2 regions of the Microbacterium phycohabitans genome follow, and region 2 is predicted to be linked to the other one. Evidence: predicted binding sites of a transcription regulator. Region 2 holds the regulator's gene; the other holds the start of a gene.

Region 1 (11,512 bases), on a different contig from region 2:
TCGTCGTCGGGGTCGATCCGAGCCGTTCCCACAGCGCCGGAGTCGGCTCCCGCCGCACCGGCCGGCACGTCGGCGGCGAGTCCGTCGGACTCGGGGACAAGATCTTCTTCGTCGGCTCCGGGAAGCCGCTCGGCGGGGGTGTCCATGGTGTTCCTTCCGTGGGTGTGTGGCCACGCTATGCGTCGGGCGCGCGAGCGCATCCGGGGTTGCGCTCGCCGGATCCCCGGCATCCGTCGCCGGCCGGCCCCGGTGTCGGAGGGGCTGGATAGGCTCGATGCAGCTTCGAAAGGAACCGCAATGCAGCAGCGTCCCCTCTCCCGTACCGGCCGCGAGGTCTCGGCCATCGGCCTCGGCACCTGGCAGCTCGGCGCCGATTGGGGTGATGTCAGCGAAGACGACGCCCGCGCCGTGCTCGAGGCCTCGGCCGATTCCGGCGTCACCCTCTTCGACACCGCCGACGTCTACGGCGACGGCCGGTCCGAGCAGATCATCGGGGCGTTCCTGAAGAGCCGAGCGGATGCCGGTATCACCGTCGCGACCAAGATGGGTCGCCGCGAAGATCAGGTGCCCGAGAACTACGTGATGGAGAACTTCCGCGGCTGGCTCGACCGCTCGCGGCGACTGCTCGACACCGAGACCCTCGACCTCGTACAGCTGCACTGCCCGCCGTCCGCGGTCATCGACGACGACGCCACGTGGGACTCCCTCGACCAGCTGGTCTCGGAGGGCGTGATCGCCGCCTACGGGGCGTCCGTCGAGACGATGGACCAGGCCCTGTCGGCGCTGCGGCGGCCGAACCTGACCAACCTGCAGATCATCTTCAATCCGTTCCGCCTCAAGCCCCTCGACGAGGTGCTGCCCCTCGCGGCCGAGAAGAACGTCGCGGTCTTCGCACGCGTTCCGCTGGCCAGCGGCCTGCTGTCGGGCAAGTACACGGCCGACACGACCTTCGCCGAGAACGACCATCGCAGCTACAACCGCAACGGCGAGGCCTTCGACAAGGGCGAGACCTTCTCGGGTGTGCCGTTCGACGAGGGCGTCGCCGCGGCCGACGAGCTCAAGGCATCGCTGCCCGAGGGCGTGACCCTGCCGGCGGCGACGCTCGCGTGGATCGCGTCGCGCCCCGGCGTCACGGCGGTCATCCCGGGGGCGCGTTCGGTGCAGCAGGCGGCCTCCAACGCGGCCGCGGGCGACCTGCTCGACGGTGGTTTCGACCTCGAGGCCTTCGACGCGCTGGTGCGCGACGTCTACGACCGTCGTCTGCGCGCGGAGATCCACCCGCAGTGGTGACCTCGTCATGACGAAAGCCGGGCCCGCCTGTGGAGGCGGGCCCGGCTTTCGTGGAGGGGAAGACGTCAGCTGACGTCGCCGCGCCAGGCGCCGGACTCGGCACCGCGCGACTCGATGTACTCCTTGAAGTTGGCGAGGTCCTTCTTCACCGAGTGGTCGTCGGCGCCGAAGACCGCACCGAGCTTCTCGAGGACACCGGTCGGCTCCCAGTCGATCTGCACGGTCACGCGCGTCTCGGCATCCGACAGTCGGTGGAAGGTCACGACACCCGCGTGGTTCTCGTCGCCGCCGACGCTGTTCCACGCGACGCGCTCGTCGGGGTGCTGCTCGGTGATCTCGGCGTCGAACTCGCGCTCGGCTCCGCCGATCTTCACCTTCCAGTGCGTGAGCGTGTCGCTCTTCTGCGTGATGGACTCCACGAAGCTCATGAAGTGCGGGAACTCCTCGAACTGGGTCCACTGGTTGTAGGCGACGCGGACGGGAACGTCGACGTCGATGGTTTCGATGACCTGTGCCATGGTGCATGTCCTCTTTCGTGTGGTTTCCGGGGCTGTCCTCAGTCTTCGCGGGATGCCGACCGCCCGCCCCCGGGGTTGAGGGATCGGCGTTCGTGCCCTATAGGCGCAGAGCGCGTCCATGATTCGATCGCGAGGAGGCTGAGCCTGTCGAAGTCTCCGGTTCAGGTAGCGGTGCCGGTCCCTTCGACGCGCAGGAACCTGGGGCGGGAGGAGGCTGAGCCTGTCGACGTCTCCAGGTCTCAGGCGCGGCCGCGCAGGATCAGGTGCCAGTACACCCACGGCAGCACGCGGCGGTCCGCGATCCACGACAGGCGACGCTCGCGATACAGCGACCGCCAGAACGGGACGCTCGGCTGCAGCCGTCCTCGCCGGTCGAACTCCGCGAACACCACCGTGCCGCGCGAGACCGTGAACGGCACGACACTGTAGCCGTCGTACCGTGCGGACGGAGTGCGGCCGTTCAGCGCCGCCGTCATGTTCTTCACCAACGTCTTCGCCTGCTGTCGGATGGCCCCGCCCGAGCGCCGCGTCGCGACCGTCGCGGCGTCACCGACGGCCCAGATCTCGGGGTGGCGGACGTGCTGCAGGGTCTCGGGGTCGACGTCGACGAACCCGTGCGGATCATCGGATGCCGACAGCCCGCTGCCGGCGATCCACTCCGGCGCCCGCTGCGGCGGAACCGCGTGCAGCACGTCGTACGCGAGCGTCTCGCGGGTGTCGCCGTGGCCGATCTCGAGCGTGCGGGAGCCGGCATCCACGCTCGTGAGTTCGCGCTGGTAGCGCACCTCGATGCCGTACTCGTCGAGCTTGCGCCGCAGTTCGCGATCGATCGCCGGGATGCCGAAGGGCACCGGGTCGGGGCAGACGAACACGACGCGGATGTCATCGCGCACGCCGATCGCGCGCCACCAGTCGCACGCGAGGTACATCGGCTTCTGAGCGGCTGCGCCGCACGAGGCGGGCTCCGGCGGTTGGGTGAACACGACGGTGCCGCGGCGCAGGTCGCGCAGCACGGGCGAGGCTTTCGCGGCGAGGTCGTAGTCGTAGTTCGACACGCCCTCGGGGGCGGCCATGGCCTCGGGCAGGCCGGGGATCTGTTCCCACGCCATGCGCATCCCGGCGCAGACGACGAGCTGGTCGTAGTCGATGCGTCCGCCCGAGACGAGGTGCACGCGCCGGGCCGCGGCATCCACGGTGAACGCCTCGTCGCGCAGCCACCGCACCCCCGGAGGGATGACGTCGGCCTGAGGCCGGATCGCCTCGGACGCGCGCGCGGCCCCTCCGGCGATGTGCGACTGGAGGGGAGCGAACACGTGCTGCTCGCGAGGCTCGATCACGGTGATCTCGCCGACGCGGGCGCGATGCAGCCGCCCCGCGACGGAGAGTCCGGCGTTGCCGCCGCCGATGACGACGACGCGCACGGGGGCGGCGGAGGGAGAAGGGGTCATGTGCCCCACGCTCCGCCGCCGGATGCCGGGATGCCAGCGCCTTGACAGCGACGCGCGGTGGCACAGGGGGGGGCCTCGCACAGCTGCAGCAACACGGGAGCGCACGGCGGCGCCTGTCAAGGGCCCGGGGAGCCCGCGAGGGGCCGCGTTGGATGGAGATCACCGCCGATCCCGGCGGCCACCCGCGTCCGACGGAAGGACCCCTCATGAGCGACGCTTCGATCGACCCGACCCCCGACGCGACCACGCCGGCAGCCGACGCGGGCATTGCGGGTGTGCAGCCCCTTCGCGACGGCGACACGTCCATCGAGCCCGACCCGACGCTCGACCCGGCGCAGGCGGAGTGGGATGCCACGACCGCCCTCGACGAGGGGGCCGACCCCGAGGACATCAACCCGGCGACCGCGACCGGGGGCGACCCGGCGGAGATCCCGGCCGACGACAGCGACATCCCGCTCGATGACATCCACCCGGAGTCGACCGGCACCGATTCGCAGGGCGAGGATCCCGGCGTCGTCGAGCTGGGCGAGGAAGGCCAGGGCGACCTGGCCCCCGAAGACCTCTGAACCCACGCGAGGTGCCCCGGCCGCAGAGGCGGCCGGGGCACCGTGCTGTCAGGACGGCGGGCGATCGCGCCCGCTCGGCCGCGGCTCCTACTGCTCGATCGGCTGCGGAGTGCTCTCGTGCGCCTCGATCACGCCCTCGCCGTCGTCGGTCGAGACGGCGATGCGCCGCGGCTTCGCCTTCTCGCTGACCGGGATCGTGACGCTCAGCACGCCGTTGCGGTAGCTGGCACTGATGCGCTCGGTGTCGATGCCCTGACCCAGGTTGAGCTGCCGGACGAAGGATGCCGTCTCGCGTTCGCGGGTGATCCACTTCACGCCCTCGCCGGAGCCGAGGGTGCGTTCGGCGCGGATCGTCAGCAGCTGCCCGTCGACGTCGATGTCGACCGACCCGGGGTCGACACCGGGCAGGTCGGCCGCGAGCACGTAGTGGTCGCCGTCGCGGTACAGGTCCATCGGCATCCGTCGCGGACCACCGCCGCGGCGGGCGTCGAGGAGCGTCGACGCGAGGCGGTCGAGGTCGCGGAAGGGGTCATAGGTGGCCATGGTCGTTCTCCTTTTCGATCGGTCCGGATGACACATCCGGGTCTGTTGAAGTTGAGTCACCTCCGCTCAACTCGGCAGAAGATTAGCACTCTCCACCCGAGAGTGCCAAGCCTCCTCGACCGAGTGTCCAGACCACGCCGTCCACCCGTCACGGCACACGGCGTGTTGTGGACACTCGACGGATCTTTCACGCGACATGCCGGAGACGCCGCGGGCGTCCCGCGCCGGGTAGCGTCGTGCGCGTGATGGATGCCGCGGCGAAGCCGCCCCTCGTGAAGGCGCTGTGGGGGGCGACCCATCCCGGGCCCACGCTCGTGGTCACGGCCCTGTCTCTCGCGCTGGGCATCGCGGCCGGCGTGGAGCCCGCGCGTCTCGCTCTGCTGGTCATGGCCGTGTTCGCCGGTCAGGTGTCGGTCGGACTCTCCAACGACGCGATCGACGGCGCCCGCGACGCGGCGGTCGGCCGCACCGACAAGCCCATCGCCGGGGGAGCGGTGACCCCGGAGCGCGCGCTCGCGGTGGCCGTGGCATCCCTCGTCGTGGCGATCGTCCTCTCGCTGCCGCTCGGGCCGGGACTGCTCGCCGCCCACGCGATCGCCCTTGCCTCGGCATGGGCCTATAACGCCGGGCTCAAGTCGACGCCGTTCTCGATCACCCCCTTCCTGCTGAGCTTCGGGCTGTTCCCCTCGTTCGCGACGCTCTCGCTGCCCGATCCGGAGCTCGCCGCTCCCTGGGCCTCGCTCGCCGGCGCCGCCCTCGGCGCCGCCGTGCACCTCACCAACGTCGTGCGCGACCTCGACGACGATCGTCGGACGGGCGTGCGGGGCCTGCCGCACCGGCTCGGCGCGCGCGCCTCGGTGGTGCTCGCCGCGGTGGGGATCACGGTCGGCGCCGTCGCGGTGCTCCTCGGGACGGATGCCACCACCGTCGGCACCGTGTTCTTCGTGGCCGTGCTGACCGTCGCGGCCACCGCCGTCGTCGCGGTGATGGTGCGCCCTCCGGGCCGCGCGGTGTTCCAGCTCACGATGCTCGCGGCCCTTCTGCTGGCCGCCCAGCTCGTCGCCACCTGACGCCCCCGCCGTCCGCGGCGTCCTCCCGGCCGCGCCCACTCCGGCCCCGCCCGGTGTGCACAACGGCGGAGCCGACGCCGACACGCCGCGCGAGGCGGCCTCCGCGTCGGCGTGTCGCCCGCGGCTTCCGCCGCTGTGCACACCCCGCGCCATCACCGCCTGGCGTGCTGCCCACCCCGCCCGCTCCGGCCCCGTCCGCTCCGGCCCCGTCCGGTGTGCACAACGGCGGAGTCGGCGCCGACACGCCGCGCGAGGCGGCCTCCGCGTCGGCGTGTCGCCCATCGCGCCCGCGGTTGCGCACGCGCAAGCGCCCCGGCACGCGCCCGGCGCCGTCAGCGCCGCGCGGCCCGGTCGAACCGCATCGCGTACGCCCGCGTGAACGCCGCGCCGCCCGGCCCGCGCAGCACCGTGCGCAGCGCCGTCGTGCGCGCCGCGTGCACGGCCGGGGCGGCCGCGCGACCGAGCATCGTGTTCAGGAAAGCCAGACGCGCCGCATGCCGCGCCGACGCCAGGCGGTCGCGTTCCCACCGGGCGAGGCCCATGTCGTCGCCGTGGCGCACCCAGGGTGCGAGCAGGGGCGCCACCGTGAGCGCATCGAGCAGGCCGAGGTTCATGCCCTGACCGCCGATCGGGCTCACCTCGTGCGCCGCGTCGCCCACGACGACGATCCGTCCGCGCCGCAGCGCCGGGGCCACGGCCCGCCGCACCCCGAACGTCGACGCGCCCGCGATCTCGGCCTCGACCCCGGTGCGGGCGGCGACGGCGTCGCGGAGGAAGCCGTCGGCATCCGTCACCTCGCCCGTGCCCGCCCAGGCGACGAGCCGGCGCCGACCGTCCGGCAGCGGGAACGACTCGACCACCCCGTCGCGCTCGAGGTGCACGCGCGCGATCGGACCCCCGGATGCCACGACGTCGGCCATGACGTACCGGTCGGGGTAGTGGTGCGTGCGCACGGCTCCGGATCGGTAGACCAGGTCGCGCCCCGACCAGCCGGTGGCGACCACGACCACCCCGGCGCGGATCTCGTTCCCGTCGTCGAGCTGTGCGCGGACGCCGTCGCGCTCCTGTCGCAGCGACGTCACGCCCACTCCCCGCCGCACCGGTGGGGCGAGCGCGGTGAGCACCTCGATCGTGTCGGACTGCGGCAGGGCCGCCACGTACGGATGCCGGGCCCGCAGCCGGTCGAAGCGGATCTCGGCCAGGACGCGCCCGTCCGCTCGCGCCTCCCCGCGGGCGATGCGCACCGCGCGTTCGCGGATGCCGTCCGTCGCCCCCGACGCCTCGAGCAGCTCCAGAGCCGGGGAATGGATGCCGATCGCCCGGGTGCCCGCGCCGGGGTCGACGCGTCGCTCGACGACGTCGACGGCGACACCGCGGGCGCGCAGGTCGGCGGCGAGGGCGAGACCCACGGGCCCCGCGCCCACGACGAGGACCTCAGTCACGCGCGCGCCCCCTCGCCGTGGCGAGCACGCGGAACGGTGCCGGGGTCTCGACGACCCAGGGCGTGCCCAGGGCGGCGGCCAGTTCCGCGGCGCGATAGCTGCGGCGGATCGAGCGGAGCCCGTCGACCCGCAGGAACGTGCCGGCCGAGAGCGGAGCGATGCCCACGGCGTAGAGGCCGTAGGCGAGTCGCCCGCGCGCGATGTCGGTGTGCAGCACCGCTCCGCGCGAGAGGGCGAGGCTGTCGTCGGCGAAGGCTGCGAGCGACGCCTCGTCGAGGTGATGCAGCACGTGGTTCGACAGCACGAGGTCGAACCTCTCGCCCGCCTCGATCAGCTCCCGCGATCCCCGCGACACGAAGCGCACGCCGGGGCGCTCCCGCAGCCGTGCGGCCTCGTGCGCGCGGGGGTCGGGATCGGCGCCCACCCACTCCACCTCGAGGCCGTCGCGGCTCGCGAGCTCCGCGAGGCGCGCGACGACGTCGCCACCACCCGAGCCGAGGTCGAGCACGCGCGCGGGTCGCCCGAGCGCGATCAGCTCGGGCCGCACCCGCGTGCGGTACACGTGCCCCCAGGCCGACACGAGGCGGTTCACCACGTCGAACCGGCGGTAGGTGGCGGCCAACGCCCGCGGGTCGCAGTCGGGGTCGTCCATGAGCTCGGTCAGCGCGGTGTCGCGCCGCGCGAGTCCGGTGAACGCGCTCACGCCGACGCGCGGCGCGCGGTGAGGGTCGCGGCCTCCACGGTGAGTCCCGGTCCGAAGGCCATCGCCGCGACGCTGTCCCCGTCCTTCAGAGCGGGGTCGGCGAGCAGGTCGCGCAGGATGAACAGCAGCGTGGCGCTCGACATGTTGCCATGCCGGCGCAGCACCTCCCGCGAGGGCGCCAAGGCCTCGGCATCCAGCCCGAGGGCGCTCTCGACGCGGTCGAGGATGCTCCGCCCGCCCGGATGCACCGCCCACGCGTCGACGTCGGCCAGGTCGCCGAGCACGTCGGCGGCGATCGCGGAGATCTCGCGCCCGATGATGCGCGGCACCTCGGGCGTCAACGTCATCTCGAAGCCCGAGTCGCCGACGGTCCACGCCATGTCCTTCTCGCCGTCGTCGGTCACGTGGGTGGCGAAGCCGTCGAGGTCGAGGCCCTCTCTCGAGGGATCCCCAGATGCCACGACCGCGGCGCCCGCGCCGTCGGCGAACACCGAGGCGGCGACGATCTGATCGGGGTGCGACGAGGTCTGCCAGTGCAGCGAGCACAGCTCGGTGCAGGCCACGAGCACGACCGCGGCGGGGTCGTTCCCGACAATCCGCGCCGCGAGGCGCAGCGCCGGGATCGCCGCCGCGCAGCCGATGAATCCGAGGTGGTACCGCTCGACGGTGGGGGAGAGTCCGAGGTCTCGCACGAGGTGGTAGTCGGGACCGGGGGCGAACATGCCCGTGCACGACACGGTGACGACGTGCGTCACGGCATCCGTGGAGTACCCGGATCCCTCGATCGCCGCGCGCGAGGCCGCCGCGAAGAGTCCCGGCGCGGTGCGGCGGTATTCGTCGTTGCGGGCCCCCGTCGGCGGCATGAGCAGGGTGTCGCCGTCGCGCACGGGGAGGCCGTCGACGGCGGTGCCCGCGAGCTGCGGCAGCACGACGTGACGGGTGTCGATGGCCGCGGCGTCGAACGCGGCCCCGACCAGACGCTGGGCCTTGCGGTCGAAGCCCGGTTGCGCGGCGAACAGGTCGCGCAACGTCGACTGGGTCACGCGGGTGTCGGGCAGCGCCGTGCCGATCGACACGATTCGGGCGGTCATGTCTCACTGTAGACACGCTTCGGCGGCCCCGGCGCGGGGATGGTGCGGGTGTCGCGCGGCATCTAGGGTGCCGGGGGCCGGATCGTGCTCGAGAGGTGGTTGAGCCGTTGAAGCCGCCGATCGCGCGCGTCCCGGTCCCTTCGACGAGCTCAGGGGCCTGGGTGCGGTCGCGATGAGTCGGCCGCAGCCGCCGGTCGCGCGGATGGCCGGGCCTTCGGCGAGCCCCCGACCCGCGTGCCGGAGCGAAGAACCGCCGCCGTCAGGCCGCGATCGCGTCGCGCAGCAGCAGTCCCGCGATCGCACCCCGGTACTCGTCGATCATGCGGCGGCGATCGAGTCGTCCACGCGCCGCGAGGGCGGCTCCGCGCAGCGCCGGACGCAGGGCGAGGGCGTCGCCCCAGGCCTCGGCGATCGCGTCGACGTCGCGCGCGGTGACGAGACCGAAGTCCCTCACCATGCGCGCAGCGTCTCCGACGTCGGTCGTCACGGGCACGGCCCCGGATGCCGCACCCTCGACCAGGCAGAGCGGTGACGCTTCGCCGAAGGCGCTCGTGAGGGCCACGACATCCGCGATGCGGTACAGCTCGGGCATGTCCTCGCGCAGACCCAGCGCGTGGAGGGCGACCTCGTCGCCGACGCCGCAGTCGGCGCGCAGCGCACGGAAGGCGGGGTTGTCGGCCGTCATCCCCGAGCCGCACATGAGGTAGTGCGTGGCCGGCGTGCGGCGCGCGTGCCGGGCGACGGCCCGAAGGAACAGTCCCGGATCCTTCATCGCATCGAAGCGCGCGGCCAGCAGCACCACGGGCGCCGACTCCGGGATGCCGAGAGCCGAGCGGATGCGGCGTCGCTCCGCACGCGTGCCCGGGCGGAAGCGGCGGGTGTCGATGCCGTTGTCGATGACCCGCGCCTCGCGCGCGGCCACTCCGGCCCGCGCGTACGCCTCCGAGGTCGAGGTCGCGCACGAGATGGTGGCCGTCACGGCGCCGGAGGCGGCGGCATCCGTCAGCCACCGCAGAGCGGGCCCGGAGTGGGTCGGGTCGGAGCGGTGCAGGCACGCGGCGATGGGGATGTCGGGCAGAAGGCCCGCACGGTCGAGCGCGACGACGAGGCTGAGCGGCTGCTCCTTGAGGGAGAGCACGACGTCGGCGTCGTCGAAGAGGGCGGCCGCGTGGTCGAGCTCCGCCGCGGTGTAGTCCTCCGGGGCGATCGGGCGGTCGCCGGCGGTGCGGTCGAATGCGTCGATCTGCACACCGGCCGCCCGCAACCGCCGGTAGCGGGTGTCGTCGCGCGCGAGCTGCAGCGATGCGTCGCGGCGGGCCGAGGCGGTGAGCGAGAGCACGCGGTGCTCCTGCGCTCCGTCGCGCGCGAGGCCTTCAACCACGTCGGAGTGCAGGATGCGTGCCCCGCCGGCGAAGAAACCCTCGTAGAGCGAGAGCACACGGATGGATCGCGTCATCGGGGTCTCCGTTCGGCCGGGGAGAGGTGCCGCGGATGCGGTCGTCCCATGCTGAAGGGTCGACCCCGTGGACCGGGTTACGCCCGAAAGACCATCGTGTGAACGCCCGGACACGAGCCGACGCGCCGGCTCCCGGGGGAAGGAGCCGACGCGTCGGGTGAAGGGGCGGTGGATCAGGCGCGGGGCGCGACCACCATCGCCTCACCGGCGTCACGTGTGCGCGACCAGGGCCAGCGCGGCGCCGTGCGCTCGCGCGGTTGGTCGGTCGAGCGCGGCACGATGCCGTTGCCCATGGCGGTCGACATGGCGATGCTCCACACCGAGCCCGCCTGCTGTCCGCTCTGCTGTCCGTAGATCATGGTGTTCTCCTCACTCCCGTCTCCCGACGGGATGCCCCCCCGTCTCACGACGGCGTCTCGACTTCCGTCATAACCCGAGGGCCGTTCGACCACTCCCCGCTTGACAACGGTGACATGATGCGCATCCCGGGCTCCGGTCGGCGAATGACGAGACCCTCCCCGCGGATGCGGACGCGACGAGGGTCGATGTCACTACGATCAGGGCTCGTGCAGTCATCCGAAGCTCCGGCGTCCTCCTTCCCTGGATCGGCACTCGGGCGCGCCCTTCTCGCCTACGGCGAGGCGAGACGGATCGCCGCCGCCGAGGCCCGACGCGCTCTGTCCTTGAACGAGCTCGACGCCCGTGCCCTCCTCTTCATCGCCGACAATCCGGGCGCGCGCCCCACGCACGTGCGCGACCACCTCGGCATCACCTCGGCCGGGGTGACCACCCTCATCGACCGCCTGGTCCAGCGCGGGGCGGTCAGGCGCGATCTCGACGCCGAGGACCGCCGCGTGAACCACATCACGGCCATCGTCGACCTGGACGCTCCGCCGTGGTCTGCGCTGCGGGCGTTCGACGCGGGCATCGAGGATGCCGTCGCCGACATGGATCCGGCCGTCGCCGACCGCGTGGCCCGGGTCATCGACGAGCTCATCGCGCACGCGCAACGCTGACGACCGGCCGCGACACGGGGCGGTCGCAGGTCAGGATGCCGCGCCGCCGTGCGACGTCGTGGCGTGACGCGCATCGCGACGGCGCCTCTCGACGGCCGACACCGGGAGCGGGTGCGACACCGCCCGAGTCGACCTACTCCGTGGCGGCCAGGAACGCCTCGGAGCGAGCCTGGAGGAACGAGCACAGCGCGGCGAGGGTCGCGAGCTCTCCCGCGAGGGCCATCACCCGGCCCGCCGGCAGGGGAGCGGCGTCTTCACGGGGCTCGAAGGTGACCGACCAGTCGGTCGCGCCCTCTTCGGCGCCGGGCGCGACATAGAAGGTCGTCGACACGCTGCGCAGCCGGGCAGCGATCAACCCGGCATCCCCGC
Region 2 (11,512 bases):
ATGAGGGCGACCCCGACGAGGCTCGCGTTGTCGGCGAGGGCGCGCACGAGCGCCGGGTCTTTGTCGTCGCCCCCGGCGGCCGCGACCACGGCCGGATCGACGAAGAGCGAACTGGCGAGATACGTGCTGAACACGAACGTCGTGACGACGGCGTTGAACGCCGCCGAACCCCAGTCCCACAGGGCCCACGCCAGTACGGGACGTCGGCCGACGGCGGGAGCGGGAGCGGTGCCGGGCGCGGACATGTCGGTCACGGTAGGGCCCTTCGGTGAACGCCGGGTGCCCCGGCGCGACGCGGCGCCGGCATCGGCGCGCGGGTTCAGGCTAGACCCGAGCCCGCGATCGGGCGCGCAGGAGACTACCGTGGAGTCATGGCATCCGAAACCCCCGTCGACTCCGCTGAGGCTGAGACCACCCCCGAGAAGCTCACCTTCGCCGACCTGGGACTGGATGCCGCTGTGCTCAAGGCCCTCAAGGACGTCGGCTACGAGACCCCCTCCGCCATCCAGGCGGCCACCATCCCCGTGCTGCTGCAGGGCCGCGACGTCGTGGGCCTGGCCCAGACCGGAACCGGCAAGACCGCGGCGTTCGCGCTGCCGGTGCTGTCGCAGATGGAGACCGGCCACAAGAACCCGCAGGCACTCGTGCTCGCTCCCACCCGCGAGCTCGCGCTGCAGGTGTGCGAGGCGTTCGAGAAGTACGCCGCCCACATCAAGGGCGTCTCGGTGCTGCCCGTGTACGGCGGGCAGGGCTACGGCCAGCAGCTGTCGGCCCTCCGCCGCGGCGTCGACGTGATCGTCGGCACCCCCGGCCGCATCATGGACCACCTCGACAAGGGCACCCTCGACCTGAGCGAGCTGAAGTTCCTCGTGCTCGACGAGGCCGACGAGATGCTCAAGATGGGCTTCGCGGAAGACGTCGAGACGATCCTCGCCGACACGCCGTCGACGAAGCAGGTCGCGCTGTTCTCGGCGACCATGCCGGCGCAGATCCGCCGCATCTCGGCGCAGTACCTCAACGACCCCGAAGAGATCACGGTCAAGACCAAGACCACGACCTCGGCGAACATCACCCAGCGCTATCTGATCGTGTCGTACCAGCAGAAGATCGACGCCCTCACGCGCATCCTCGAGGTCGAGAACTTCGAGGGCATGATCGTCTTCACCCGCACGAAGAACGAGACCGAGACCGTCGCCGAGAAGCTGCGCGCCCGCGGCTACACCGCGGCGGCGATCAACGGCGACATCGCCCAGGTGCAGCGCGAGCGCACGGTCAACCAGCTGAAGTCGGGCAAGCTCGACATCCTCGTGGCGACCGACGTCGCCGCGCGCGGCCTCGACGTCGAGCGCATCAGCCACGTCGTCAACTACGACCTGCCGATCGACACCGAGTCGTACGTGCACCGCATCGGCCGCACCGGCCGCGCCGGCCGCACGGGAGACGCGATCAGCTTCGTCACCCCGCGCGAGCGCCGCATGCTCACCGCGATCGAGAAGGCCACGCGCCAGCCGCTGACCGAGATGTCGCTGCCGAGCGTCGACGACGTCAACGCCACGCGTCTGACCCGCTTCGACGACGCGATCACCGCGGCCCTCGAGGACACCGCCGCGATCGCGACCTTCCGCGACGTCGTGGCCCACTACGTCGAGCACCACGACGTGCCCGAGGCCGACGTCGCCGCGGCCCTCGCCGTGGTCGCCCAGGGCGACACCCCGCTGCTGCTCGAGGAGGAGACCCTTCGCCAGCAGCGCTTCGACAACGACCGTCCGTCGCGCGACGGCGGATCCCGAGACGCCGGTTCGCGCGACGGTGGTCCGCGCCGCGACAGCTCCGGGCGCTTCGCGACGTATCGCATCGCCGTCGGTCGTCGTCAGCGCGTCGAACCCCGCCAGATCGTCGGCGCCCTGGCGAACGAGGGCGGTCTGCGTCGCAATGACTTCGGTGCGATCCAGATCCGTCAGGACTTCTCGCTCGTCGAGCTCCCCGCCGACCTCTCGCGCGACACGATCGACCGCCTCGCCGACACGCGCATCTCGGGGCAGCTCATCGACCTGCGCCTCGACCAGGGCGGACGCTCCGCCAAGCGCAGCGACCGGCCCCAGCGCCGCGACCGCGACCGCGACTGAGCGCCGCCCGGCCGCCGCGCCGGGTTCACGGCATCCTTTCGACGCCCCCCGTGCCCCGTTGAGGGTGCGGGGGCGTCGTCGTTTCCAGCGGGGCGGGGGACGAAGCGGGCGGGCGGGGTTTGGGGCGTGTTCCTGCGTTTGGGGCGCTGATCTTCCGCCCCGAGCGGCGGGCTGCGCCCCAAACCGTCTGGGTCGGTGTGGCGGGCAGTCCTGGCCGGACGGGGGCGGGGTGTCGTCGTTGGGGGCAGGCGGGCGGGGTTTGGGGCGTGTTCCTGCGTTTGGGGCGCTGATCTTCCGCCCCGGACGTCGAGGTGCGCCCCAAACGCCGGGGCGTGGCCCGGGGTTCGGCCTGCGGACGGCGGGAATCCCGGCATCCGGAAGTTGAGCCAATTCATATCAAGTCGCCTTGACCTCCCGACGGGGGTTCGATAACCTTGAGTCATCGCGGCTCAACCCGCGCAGAGACTTTCACCAGAACCCCGAGCGCGGCAAGGGCCGTGCTCACAAGCAAGGAGACACATATGCCCCGTGCAGTGGGAATCGACCTCGGTACGACCAACTCCGTCGTGAGCGTGCTCGAGGGTGGCGAGCCCAAGGTCATCGCCAACGCCGAGGGTTTCCGCACGACCCCCTCGGTCGTCGCGTACACCAAGGACGGCGAGGTGCTCGTCGGCGAGACGGCCAAGCGCCAGGCCGTCACCAACGTCGACCGCACCATCTCGAGCGTCAAGCGCCACATGGGCACGACCTGGTCGTTCGACGTCGACGGCAAGAAGTGGACGCCGCAGGAGATCTCGGCCCGCATCCTCCAGAAGCTCAAGCGCGACGCCGAGGAGTACCTGGGCGACAGCGTGACGGATGCCGTCATCACGGTGCCCGCGTACTTCAACGACGCCGAGCGTCAGGCCACCAAGGAGGCCGGTGAGATCGCGGGCCTCAACGTGCTCCGCATCATCAACGAGCCCACCGCCGCGGCCCTCGCGTACGGCCTCGACAAGGGCAAGGAAGACGAGCTCATCCTCGTCTTCGACCTCGGTGGTGGAACGTTCGACGTGTCGCTGCTCGAGGTGGGCAAGGATGACGACTTCTCGACCATCCAGGTGCGCGCCACCTCCGGTGACAACCGTCTCGGTGGAGACGACTGGGACCAGCGCGTCGTCGACTACCTCATCAAGCAGTTCAAGGACACCACCGGCGTCGACGTCTCGGGCGACAAGATCGCCCTCCAGCGTCTGAAGGAAGCCGCCGAGCAGGCCAAGAAGGAGCTGTCGAGCTCGACCTCGACCTCCATCAACCTGCCCTACCTGTCGCTCACCGACTCGGGCCCCGTCTCGCTCAGCGAGACCCTGACGCGCGCCAAGTTCGAGGACCTCACCAAGGACCTCCTCGACCGCACCCGCAAGCCCTTCTCCGACGTCATCCGCGAGGCCGGCGTCAAGGTCGACGACATCGCCCACGTGGTGCTCGTCGGCGGCTCGACCCGCATGCCCGCGGTCGCCGAGCTCGTCAAGAAGGAGACGGGCAAGGACGCCAACAAGGGCGTGAACCCCGACGAAGTCGTGGCCGTGGGCGCAGCCCTCCAGGCCGGTGTCCTCAAGGGCGAGCGCAAGGACGTCCTTCTCATCGACGTCACCCCCCTGAGCCTCGGCATCGAGACCAAGGGCGGCATCATGACCAAGCTCATCGAGCGCAACACGGCCATCCCGACCAAGCGCAGCGAGACCTTCACCACCGCCGACGACAACCAGCCGTCGGTCGCGATCCAGGTCTTCCAGGGCGAGCGCGAGTTCACCCGCGACAACAAGCCGCTCGGCACCTTCGAGCTCACGGGCATCGCTCCGGCTCCCCGCGGCATCCCGCAGGTCGAGGTCACCTTCGACATCGACGCCAACGGCATCGTGCACGTGTCCGCGAAGGACAAGGGCACCGGCAAGGAGCAGTCGATGACCATCACGGGCGGCTCGTCGCTGCCCAAGGAGGACATCGAGCGCATGGTGCGCGAGGCCGAGGAGAACGCGGCGGAGGACAAGAAGCGTCGCGAGTCCGCCGAGACCCGCAATCAGGCCGAGACGCTGTCGTACTCGATCGAGAAGCTGATCAAGGAGAACGAGGACAAGCTCCCCGCCGAGGTCAAGACCGAGGTCCAGGGCGACGTCGACGCGCTCAAGACGGCTCTCGCCGGTGACGACGACGACGCGGTCAAGACCGCGTTCGACAAGCTGAACACCAGCCAGGGCAAGCTCGGCGAGGCCATCTACGCCTCGTCGCAGGCCGCCGGTGAGCCCGCCGACCCCAACGTAGGTCAGCCGGGCAACGGTGAGACGCCGAACCCCGAGGAAGACGTCATCGACGCCGAGGTCGTCGACGACGAGCCGACCGACGAGAACAAGAAGTAAGCGACAGACACATGGCACACAAGGACGACGAACAGCCCACGGGCTCGGGCGCCGGTCCTGACGAGACGGGGCCGGAGGAGAACACCTCCGGCCCCGCGCCGTCGGGCGAGCGGGCCGAGACGGCCGACGCGGATGCCGAGGGCCTGACCATCGACGACATCCTCGGCGCCGAGCAGACCCCCGAGGCCGCGGCCGAGGGGGCGGGCTCCGACAAGGAGGCCTCCCTGCTGATCGACCTCAAGCGCCTGCAGGCGGAGTACGCCAACTACCGCAGGCGCACCGAGGAGCAGCGCGAGCGCGAGATCGAGCGGGCCAAGGGCGAGGCCGTGAAGGGCCTGCTGCCCGTCATGGACGACCTCGACCGCGCGGCCAAGCACGGCGACCTCGTCGAGGGCAGCCCCCTCGCCGCGATCGGCGACAAGGTGCGCGCCGTGGCCGAGCGCCTCGGCGTGGTGTCGTACGGCGCCGTCGGCGACGTGTTCGACCCGCAGCAGCACGAGGCGATCTTCCAGGCCCCGACTCCGGGCGTGACCGAGACGACGATCCTCGAGGTCGTCGAGGTCGGCTACCGCCTCGGCTCGGTCGAACTGCGACCGGCCAAGGTCGTCGTCGCCGTACCGGCCTAGGAGGAGGACGCATGGCGAGTCAGGACTGGTTCGACAAGGACTTCTACAAGGTCCTCGGTGTCGACAAGAGCGTCAGCGCTGCCGATCTGAAGAAGACGTACCGCAAGCTCGCGCGCCAGTACCACCCCGACTCGAACCCGGGAGACGCGAAAGCGGAGGCGAAGTTCAAGGAGATCAGCGAGGCCTACTCGGTGCTCAACGATCCGGAGCAGCGCGAGGAGTACGACCAGATCCGGGCCATGGGCTCGGGGGCGCGCTTCTCGGCTCCGGGGGCGAGCGGCGGCGGCGGCTTCGACGACGTCTTCAGCCGCTTCGGTCAGGGGCGCGGTGGCGCGCAGGCTCCGGGCGGCTTCGACGACTTCTTCTCGATGTTCGACCAGCAGGGCGGTGGGGGCTTCGGCTCCGGTCGCTTCGGTCAGACGACGGGCGGATTCCGCGGCTTCGGAGGTCCCCAGCGGGGAGCCGACGTCACGGCGCGCACGACGATCGACTTCGTCACCGCGGCCAAGGGCGAGACCATCACCCTCCAGGGCGAGGACAACGTCCCGTTCAAGGTGAAGATCCCGGCCGGCGTCTCCGACGGTCAGAAGATCCGCCTGCGCGGTCGCGGCCGGCCCTCGCCCGACGGCGGCGAGAAGGGCGACATCGTGGTGACCGTGGCCGTGCGTCCGCACCCCGTCTTCTCGCGCGACGGCCTCAACCTGCGGGTGACGGTCCCCGTCACCTTCACCGAGGCGGCGCTCGGTGCGACCATCGAGGTGCCGACCCTGGGCGGCGATCCGGTACGGCTGCGCGTCGCTCCGGGCACGCCGTCGGGTCGCGTTCTGCGCGTCAAGGGGCGCGGGATCGCGACGACCAAGGGCACCGGCGACCTCCTCGCCGAGGTGCAGGTCGCCGTCCCCACGCACCTGGACGACGCCGCGCGCGAAGCCCTCGAGCGGTTCCAGGCGCTCGAACCGAAAGAGAACCCCCGCGCCGACCTCATGGCCAAGGCGCGGTAAACATACGCGCGTCGCCGCGGTTCTCGGCATCCGATGAGACAGGATGCCGAGAACCCGGTGTCGCAACCGCCACGACGGAAGAAGGTGAGACGTGGCCGAGAGAGAGATCGACGAAGACGCCCCGATCTTCGCCATCGCCGCCGCGGCGGAACTGTCGAACATGCACCCGCAGACTCTGCGCCAGTACGACCGCCTCGGCCTCGTCGTGCCCGCGCGCACGCAGGGCGGGTCGCGGCGGTACTCCAGCCGTCACGTGCAGCAGCTGCGCGAGGTGGCCCGGCTCTCGGGCGAGGGCATGAGTCTTCCCGCCATCGCCCGTCTGCTCGCGCTCGAGGAGCGCGTGCACGAGCTCGCCCGTCGCGTGAACGATCTCGAGCGACAGCTCAACGCCGAGCGGCAGTCGCGTCCCGGTGCACGCGTCTTCGCGGCCGGCGCGACGGGTTCGGTCGTGACGCTTCGCCACGGTGCGCGCGTGCGACGCGCGACCGACGTGGTGCTCTGGCGCCCGCACGGTCTCCACGACGACTGAGACGCGTCAGGCGGGATCCAGGCGCAGCACGTTCCGGGACTCGCCCACCTGCAGGTCGTCGACGACGCGGATCGTGCGCGCGACGGCATCCACCTGGTCGATGATCGTGCCGAAGCGCTGCCGGTCCGAGCAGACAGCGGTGACCGTCACGAAGTGCGAGCCGGTGTCCCACGTGTAGGTGGCGAACGGCGGTGTCTTCGGATCGCTCGGCAAGGGCATCGCCAGCTTCTCGCCGACGCCGAGGTGAGGGTTGCGGAACGACTCCGTGTCGTCGTACTCCATGGGCATCATGGCGCGCGCGGTGCGCAGCTGCGGCGTTGCCTCGTGCAGCTGCGCCATCACGACCAGCAGCTCGGGATCGCTCTTCCAGACCCACACGAGCACGCGCCCGGCGGCGCGGCGCATGAGCAGCGGGGCCGCCTGGCTGAGGATCCACGCGAACGCGCCGCCGCCCGCGCGCGGTGTGGCGCCGGTGGCCTGGTTCGCCTGGCTCAGCAGCATGCCGATCGCCGCCTTGCGGTGGCGGCGGCCACGGAATCCGAGGGAGCCGGTCACCGGCACCCAGAGGTCGGCGGGGGCGTCGGCCTGCAGTCGGGACATGCCCCACAGCCTACGAGTCGCGTCCTGGGAGACGGATGCCGAGGGCCGACGTTCGCGAGCAGAGAACGCTCCCACGCGCGAAAGTGTCGCCGATGTCGGAGGTCAGTGACAGGCTGATATCCGCGGTCATCGCGACCGCCCTCACACACCCGGAGGGTCCCGTGCTCGGCAAACTCCTCATGCGCTACCTGTCGCGGTATCGCTGGCTCCTGGCCGCCATCCTGGTCTTCCAGGCCGCGTCCGCCCTGGCCACGCTCTACCTGCCGCGTTTGAACGCCGACATCATCAACCTCGGCGTCGCGCAGGGCGACACGGGATTCATCTGGTCGCGCGGCGCCCTCATGCTCGTCATCTCGCTCGGCCAGATCGTGGCATCCGTCATCGCCACCTACTTCGCCGCGCGCGCCGCCATGGCCGCCGGCCGCGACATCCGGCGCGATGTGTTCGAGCGCGTGAGCGGATTCTCCGAGCGCGAGCTGTCGCAGTTCGGCGCGGGCTCCTTGATCACCCGCAACACCAACGACGTGCAGCAGGTGCAGATGCTGGCGATGATGGGCGCCACCATGCTCGTCAGCGCCCCGCTCCTCGCGGTCGGCGGCGTCATCATGGCGCTGCAGCAAGACGTCGGTCTCAGCTGGCTGATCGCCGTCGCGGTGCCCGTCCTGCTCGTCGCGGCGGGGCTGATCATCGCGCGCATGGTGCCTCTGTTCCGCAGCTACCAGTCCAAGCTCGACGGCGTGAACCGGGTCATGCGCGAGCAGTTGACCGGGGTGCGCGTCGTGCGGGCCTTCGTGCGCGAGCGCATCGAAGAAGAGCGTTTCCGCCGGGCGAACACCGACATCCTCGTGGTGGGCCGCAAGGTGGGCTCCCTCTTCGTGCTGCTGTTCCCGCTGGCGATGCTCGTGCTCAACGTCACCGTCGTCGGGGTGATCTGGTTCGGCGGCATCCAGGTCGACGCCGGCGGGGTCGAGATCGGTACCCTCTTCGCCTTCATCCAGTACGTCGCGCAGATCCTCGGCGGCGTGCTCATGGCCAGCTTCATGACCGTGATGATCCCGCGCGCCGCCGTGTCGGCCGAGCGCATCGGCGAGGTGCTCGACAGCACGTCGACGCTGCACCGTCCCGACCATCCCGTGCGCTCGTTCCCCGAGGCCGGCGCTGTCGAGTTCGACGACGTGTCGTTCGCGTACCCGGGCGCGGAAGCGCCGGTGGTGGCGGGCGTCACCTTCCGCGCCGCCCCGGGCGAGACCGTCGCCATCGTCGGATCGACGGGGGCGGGGAAGACCACTCTCGTCTCCCTCATCCCGCGCCTCTTCGACGTCACGGGCGGCGCGGTGCGCGTCGGCGGGGTCGACGTGCGCGAGGCCGACCTCGACGAGCTGTGGAAGGGCATCGGTCTCGTTCCGCAGCGCCCCTTCCTCTTCAGCGGCACCGTGGCATCCAATCTGCGGTTCGGACGCGAAGACGCCACCGACGACGAGTTGTGGCACGCCCTCGAGATCGCGCAGGGACGCGACTTCGTCGAGGCCATGGACGGCAAGCTCGAGGGGCGCATCGCTCAGGGCGGCACCAATGTCTCGGGCGGTCAGCGGCAGCGCCTCGCGATCGCGCGGGCGATCGTGCACCGGCCCCGCGTGCTGGTCTTCGACGACTCGTTCTCCGCGCTCGACCTCACCACCGACGCGCGTCTGCGGGCGGCGCTCTGGGCGGAGCTGCCCGAGGTGACGAAGATCGTGGTCGCGCAGCGCGTGTCGACCATCACCGGGGCCGACCGCATCGTGGTCCTCGAAGACGGACGCATGGCCGGACTCGGAACGCATGACGAGCTGTTGCGCACGAGTCCCACGTATCGAGAGATCGTCGAATCGCAGCTGGGGGTGGAAGCATGAGCGCGCCCGACGCCCTCACCGACGAAGATCGCGCCGAGCTCGAGCTCGCCGAGCAGGCGCGACAGAACTCGGGAGACTGGAACAGCGTCGCCCCCGGCAAGGCCGCTGCCTTCGGCCCCAGCTTCCGACGCCTGATCGGGCTGCTTCGTCCCTACGCGTGGGCGTTCGCCCTCGTCTCCGCCCTCGGCGCCCTCGGAGTGGTGCTGGCGGTGCTCGCTCCGCGCGTCCTGGGGGATGCGACCAACATCATCTTCGAGGGCGTGGTGTCGCGCGGGTTGGGCGAGGCCTTCCCCGCGGGCACCTCGAAGGAGGTCGTCGTCGAGGCGCTGCGCGCATCGGGTCAGACCGACATCGCCAACATCGTCTCCGCGATGAACAGCTTCCAGGTCGGCGCGGGCGTCGATTTCGACGCTCTGCGCGTCGTGATCGTCACGGTGCTCGCTATCTACGTCGGCTCGTCGCTGCTGTCGTGGATCCAGGGCTACGTCATCAACATCATCATGGTGCGCACGATGTGGCGCCTGCGTGAAGACGTCGAGGCCAAGATCAACCGGCTGCCTCTTTCGTACTTCGACAAGGTGCAGCGCGGCGAGCTGATCTCGCGCGTGACGAACGACATCGACAACATCACGCAGACCATGCAGCAGTCGCTCTCGAGCGCGTTGACCTCGGTGCTGACCGTCGTCGGCGTGCTCATCATGATGTTCACGATCTCGTGGCAGCTCGCGCTCGTCGCCCTGGTCTCGCTGCCGCTCATGGCGGTCATCTTCGGCGTCATCGGCCCGAAGTCGCAGAAGGCGTTCGGCGAGCAGTGGAAGAAGGTCGGCCGCCTCAACGCCCGCGTCGAGGAGTCGTTCTCCGGTCATGCGCTGGTCAAGGTCTACGGGCGCGAGAAGGACGCCCGCGAGAAGTTCGAGATCGAGAACGAGGAGCTCTACCAGGCCAGCTTCCGAGCGCAGTTCCTGTCCGGCATGATCATGCCCGGCATGATGTTCGTCGGGAACCTCACCTACGTCGGCATCGCCGTGCTCGGCGGGCTCATGGTCGCGGCCGGGCAGATCCGCCTCGGCGATGTGCAGGCCTTCATCCAGTACTCGCAGCAGTTCACGCAGCCGCTGTCGCAGCTGGGCGGAATGGCGGCCGTCGTGCAGTCCGGGACCGCCTCGGCGGAACGCGTCTTCGCCCTCCTCGACGCCGACGAGCAGGAGGCCGACGCCGTCGACGCGCCGGCCGCTCCCGAGGGGCGAGGCGTCATCGAGTTCCAGAACGTCCGCTTCTCGTACACGCCCGAGCGGCCCCTCATCACCGACCTGTCGTTCCGTGTCGAGCCCGGGCAGACCGTCGCCATCGTCGGGCCCACCGGAGCGGGCAAGACCACCCTGGTCAACCTCATCATGCGCTTCTACGAGCTCGACGGAGGGCGCATCCTGCTCGACGGTCAGGACATCGCCGAGCTGCGTCGCGACGACGTCCGCTCACGCACCGGCATGGTGCTGCAGGACCCGTGGTTGTTCGCGGGGTCCATCCGCGACAACATCCGCTACGGCCGCGAGAGCGCGACCGACGACGAGATCGTCGAGGCGGCGGTGGCCACGCGCGTCGACCAGTTCGTGCACTCCCTGCCCGAGGGGTACGACACCGTCCTCGATGAGGATGCCGCCAACGTCTCGGCGGGCGAGAAACAGCTGATCACGATCGCCCGGGCATTCGTCGCCCGCCCGTCGGTGCTCATCCTCGACGAGGCGACCTCCTCCGTCGACACGCGCACCGAGCTGCTGCTGCAGCAGGCGATGGCGGCGCTGCGCGAGGGCCGCACCTCGTTCGTCATCGCTCACCGTCTCTCCACGATCCGCGACGCCGACCTCATCCTCGTGATGGAGCACGGCGACATCGTCGAGAAGGGCACGCACGACGAACTCATCGCCGCGCAGGGTGCGTACTACCGGCTCTACCGGTCGCAGTTCGAACAGGCCGCGGCCGACCTCGACGCGTCCGAGGCGGCACCGGAGCGGTCCGGTGAGCAGCAGGCGCCGGTCACCGGCGACAGTGAGGTGGTCTCTGCCATGGCGGCCGCGGCATCCGACGTCGTCGTTCCGGCGGGCGTCGACGGGCCTCCGCGGCCGGCGAATGGTTCCCCGTGATCGAGCTACGCCGAGGCGGGCGATGGAACCGAATCACGACGAAATGATGACTGATCGGTTTTCACCCTGGTGTGACTGGAACGGACAACGATTTCATCCTTCCTCGGAGGAAACGATTGTGCAGTCTAGATTGAGGACTCTAAGGCCGCGATTCTCGCAATCGCTCGGCTGAGACTCTCGCTCGACTCTCCTGCTACGGCTGGG

What was found. Region 2 encodes HspR, which represses chaperone genes until heat shock. Its sites were predicted from a motif close to AAGTTGAGTCNNNNNGACTCAACTT; they were not measured.
Region 1: a site for HspR is predicted at 4,414-4,438, ahead of RWH44_RS11760 (Hsp20/alpha crystallin family protein). Genes of this name have one in related genera too.

The regions. Positions count from the first base shown of each region.
Region 1 covers NZ_JAWDIT010000004.1:83,474-94,985, forward strand. Annotated here, with positions in the region: gene RWH44_RS11735 (hypothetical protein) at 1-146, opposite strand, end outside; gene RWH44_RS11740 (aldo/keto reductase) at 298-1,290, shown strand; gene RWH44_RS11745 (SRPBCC family protein) at 1,356-1,808, opposite strand; gene RWH44_RS11750 (NAD(P)/FAD-dependent oxidoreductase) at 2,048-3,256, opposite strand; gene RWH44_RS11755 (sugar ABC transporter ATPase) at 3,463-3,822, shown strand; gene RWH44_RS11760 (Hsp20/alpha crystallin family protein) at 3,910-4,365, opposite strand; gene RWH44_RS11765 (UbiA family prenyltransferase) at 4,611-5,435, shown strand; gene RWH44_RS11770 (FAD-dependent oxidoreductase) at 5,768-6,877, opposite strand; gene RWH44_RS11775 (methyltransferase domain-containing protein) at 6,870-7,529, opposite strand; gene RWH44_RS11780 (type III polyketide synthase) at 7,577-8,671, opposite strand; gene RWH44_RS11785 (glycosyltransferase) at 8,931-10,127, opposite strand; gene RWH44_RS11790 (hypothetical protein) at 10,301-10,486, opposite strand; gene RWH44_RS11795 (MarR family winged helix-turn-helix transcriptional regulator) at 10,694-11,143, shown strand; gene RWH44_RS11800 (hypothetical protein) at 11,277-11,512, opposite strand, start outside.
Region 2 covers NZ_JAWDIT010000002.1:346,764-358,275, reverse strand. Annotated here, with positions in the region: gene RWH44_RS06070 (MFS transporter) at 1-245, opposite strand, end outside; gene RWH44_RS06065 (DEAD/DEAH box helicase) at 372-2,126, shown strand; gene dnaK (molecular chaperone DnaK) at 2,648-4,522, shown strand; gene RWH44_RS06055 (nucleotide exchange factor GrpE) at 4,534-5,148, shown strand; gene RWH44_RS06050 (DnaJ C-terminal domain-containing protein) at 5,160-6,149, shown strand; gene RWH44_RS06045 (heat shock protein transcriptional repressor HspR) at 6,241-6,678, shown strand; gene RWH44_RS06040 (hypothetical protein) at 6,685-7,278, opposite strand; gene RWH44_RS06035 (ABC transporter ATP-binding protein) at 7,440-9,167, shown strand; gene RWH44_RS06030 (ABC transporter ATP-binding protein) at 9,164-11,308, shown strand; gene RWH44_RS06025 (hypothetical protein) at 11,434-11,512, opposite strand, start outside.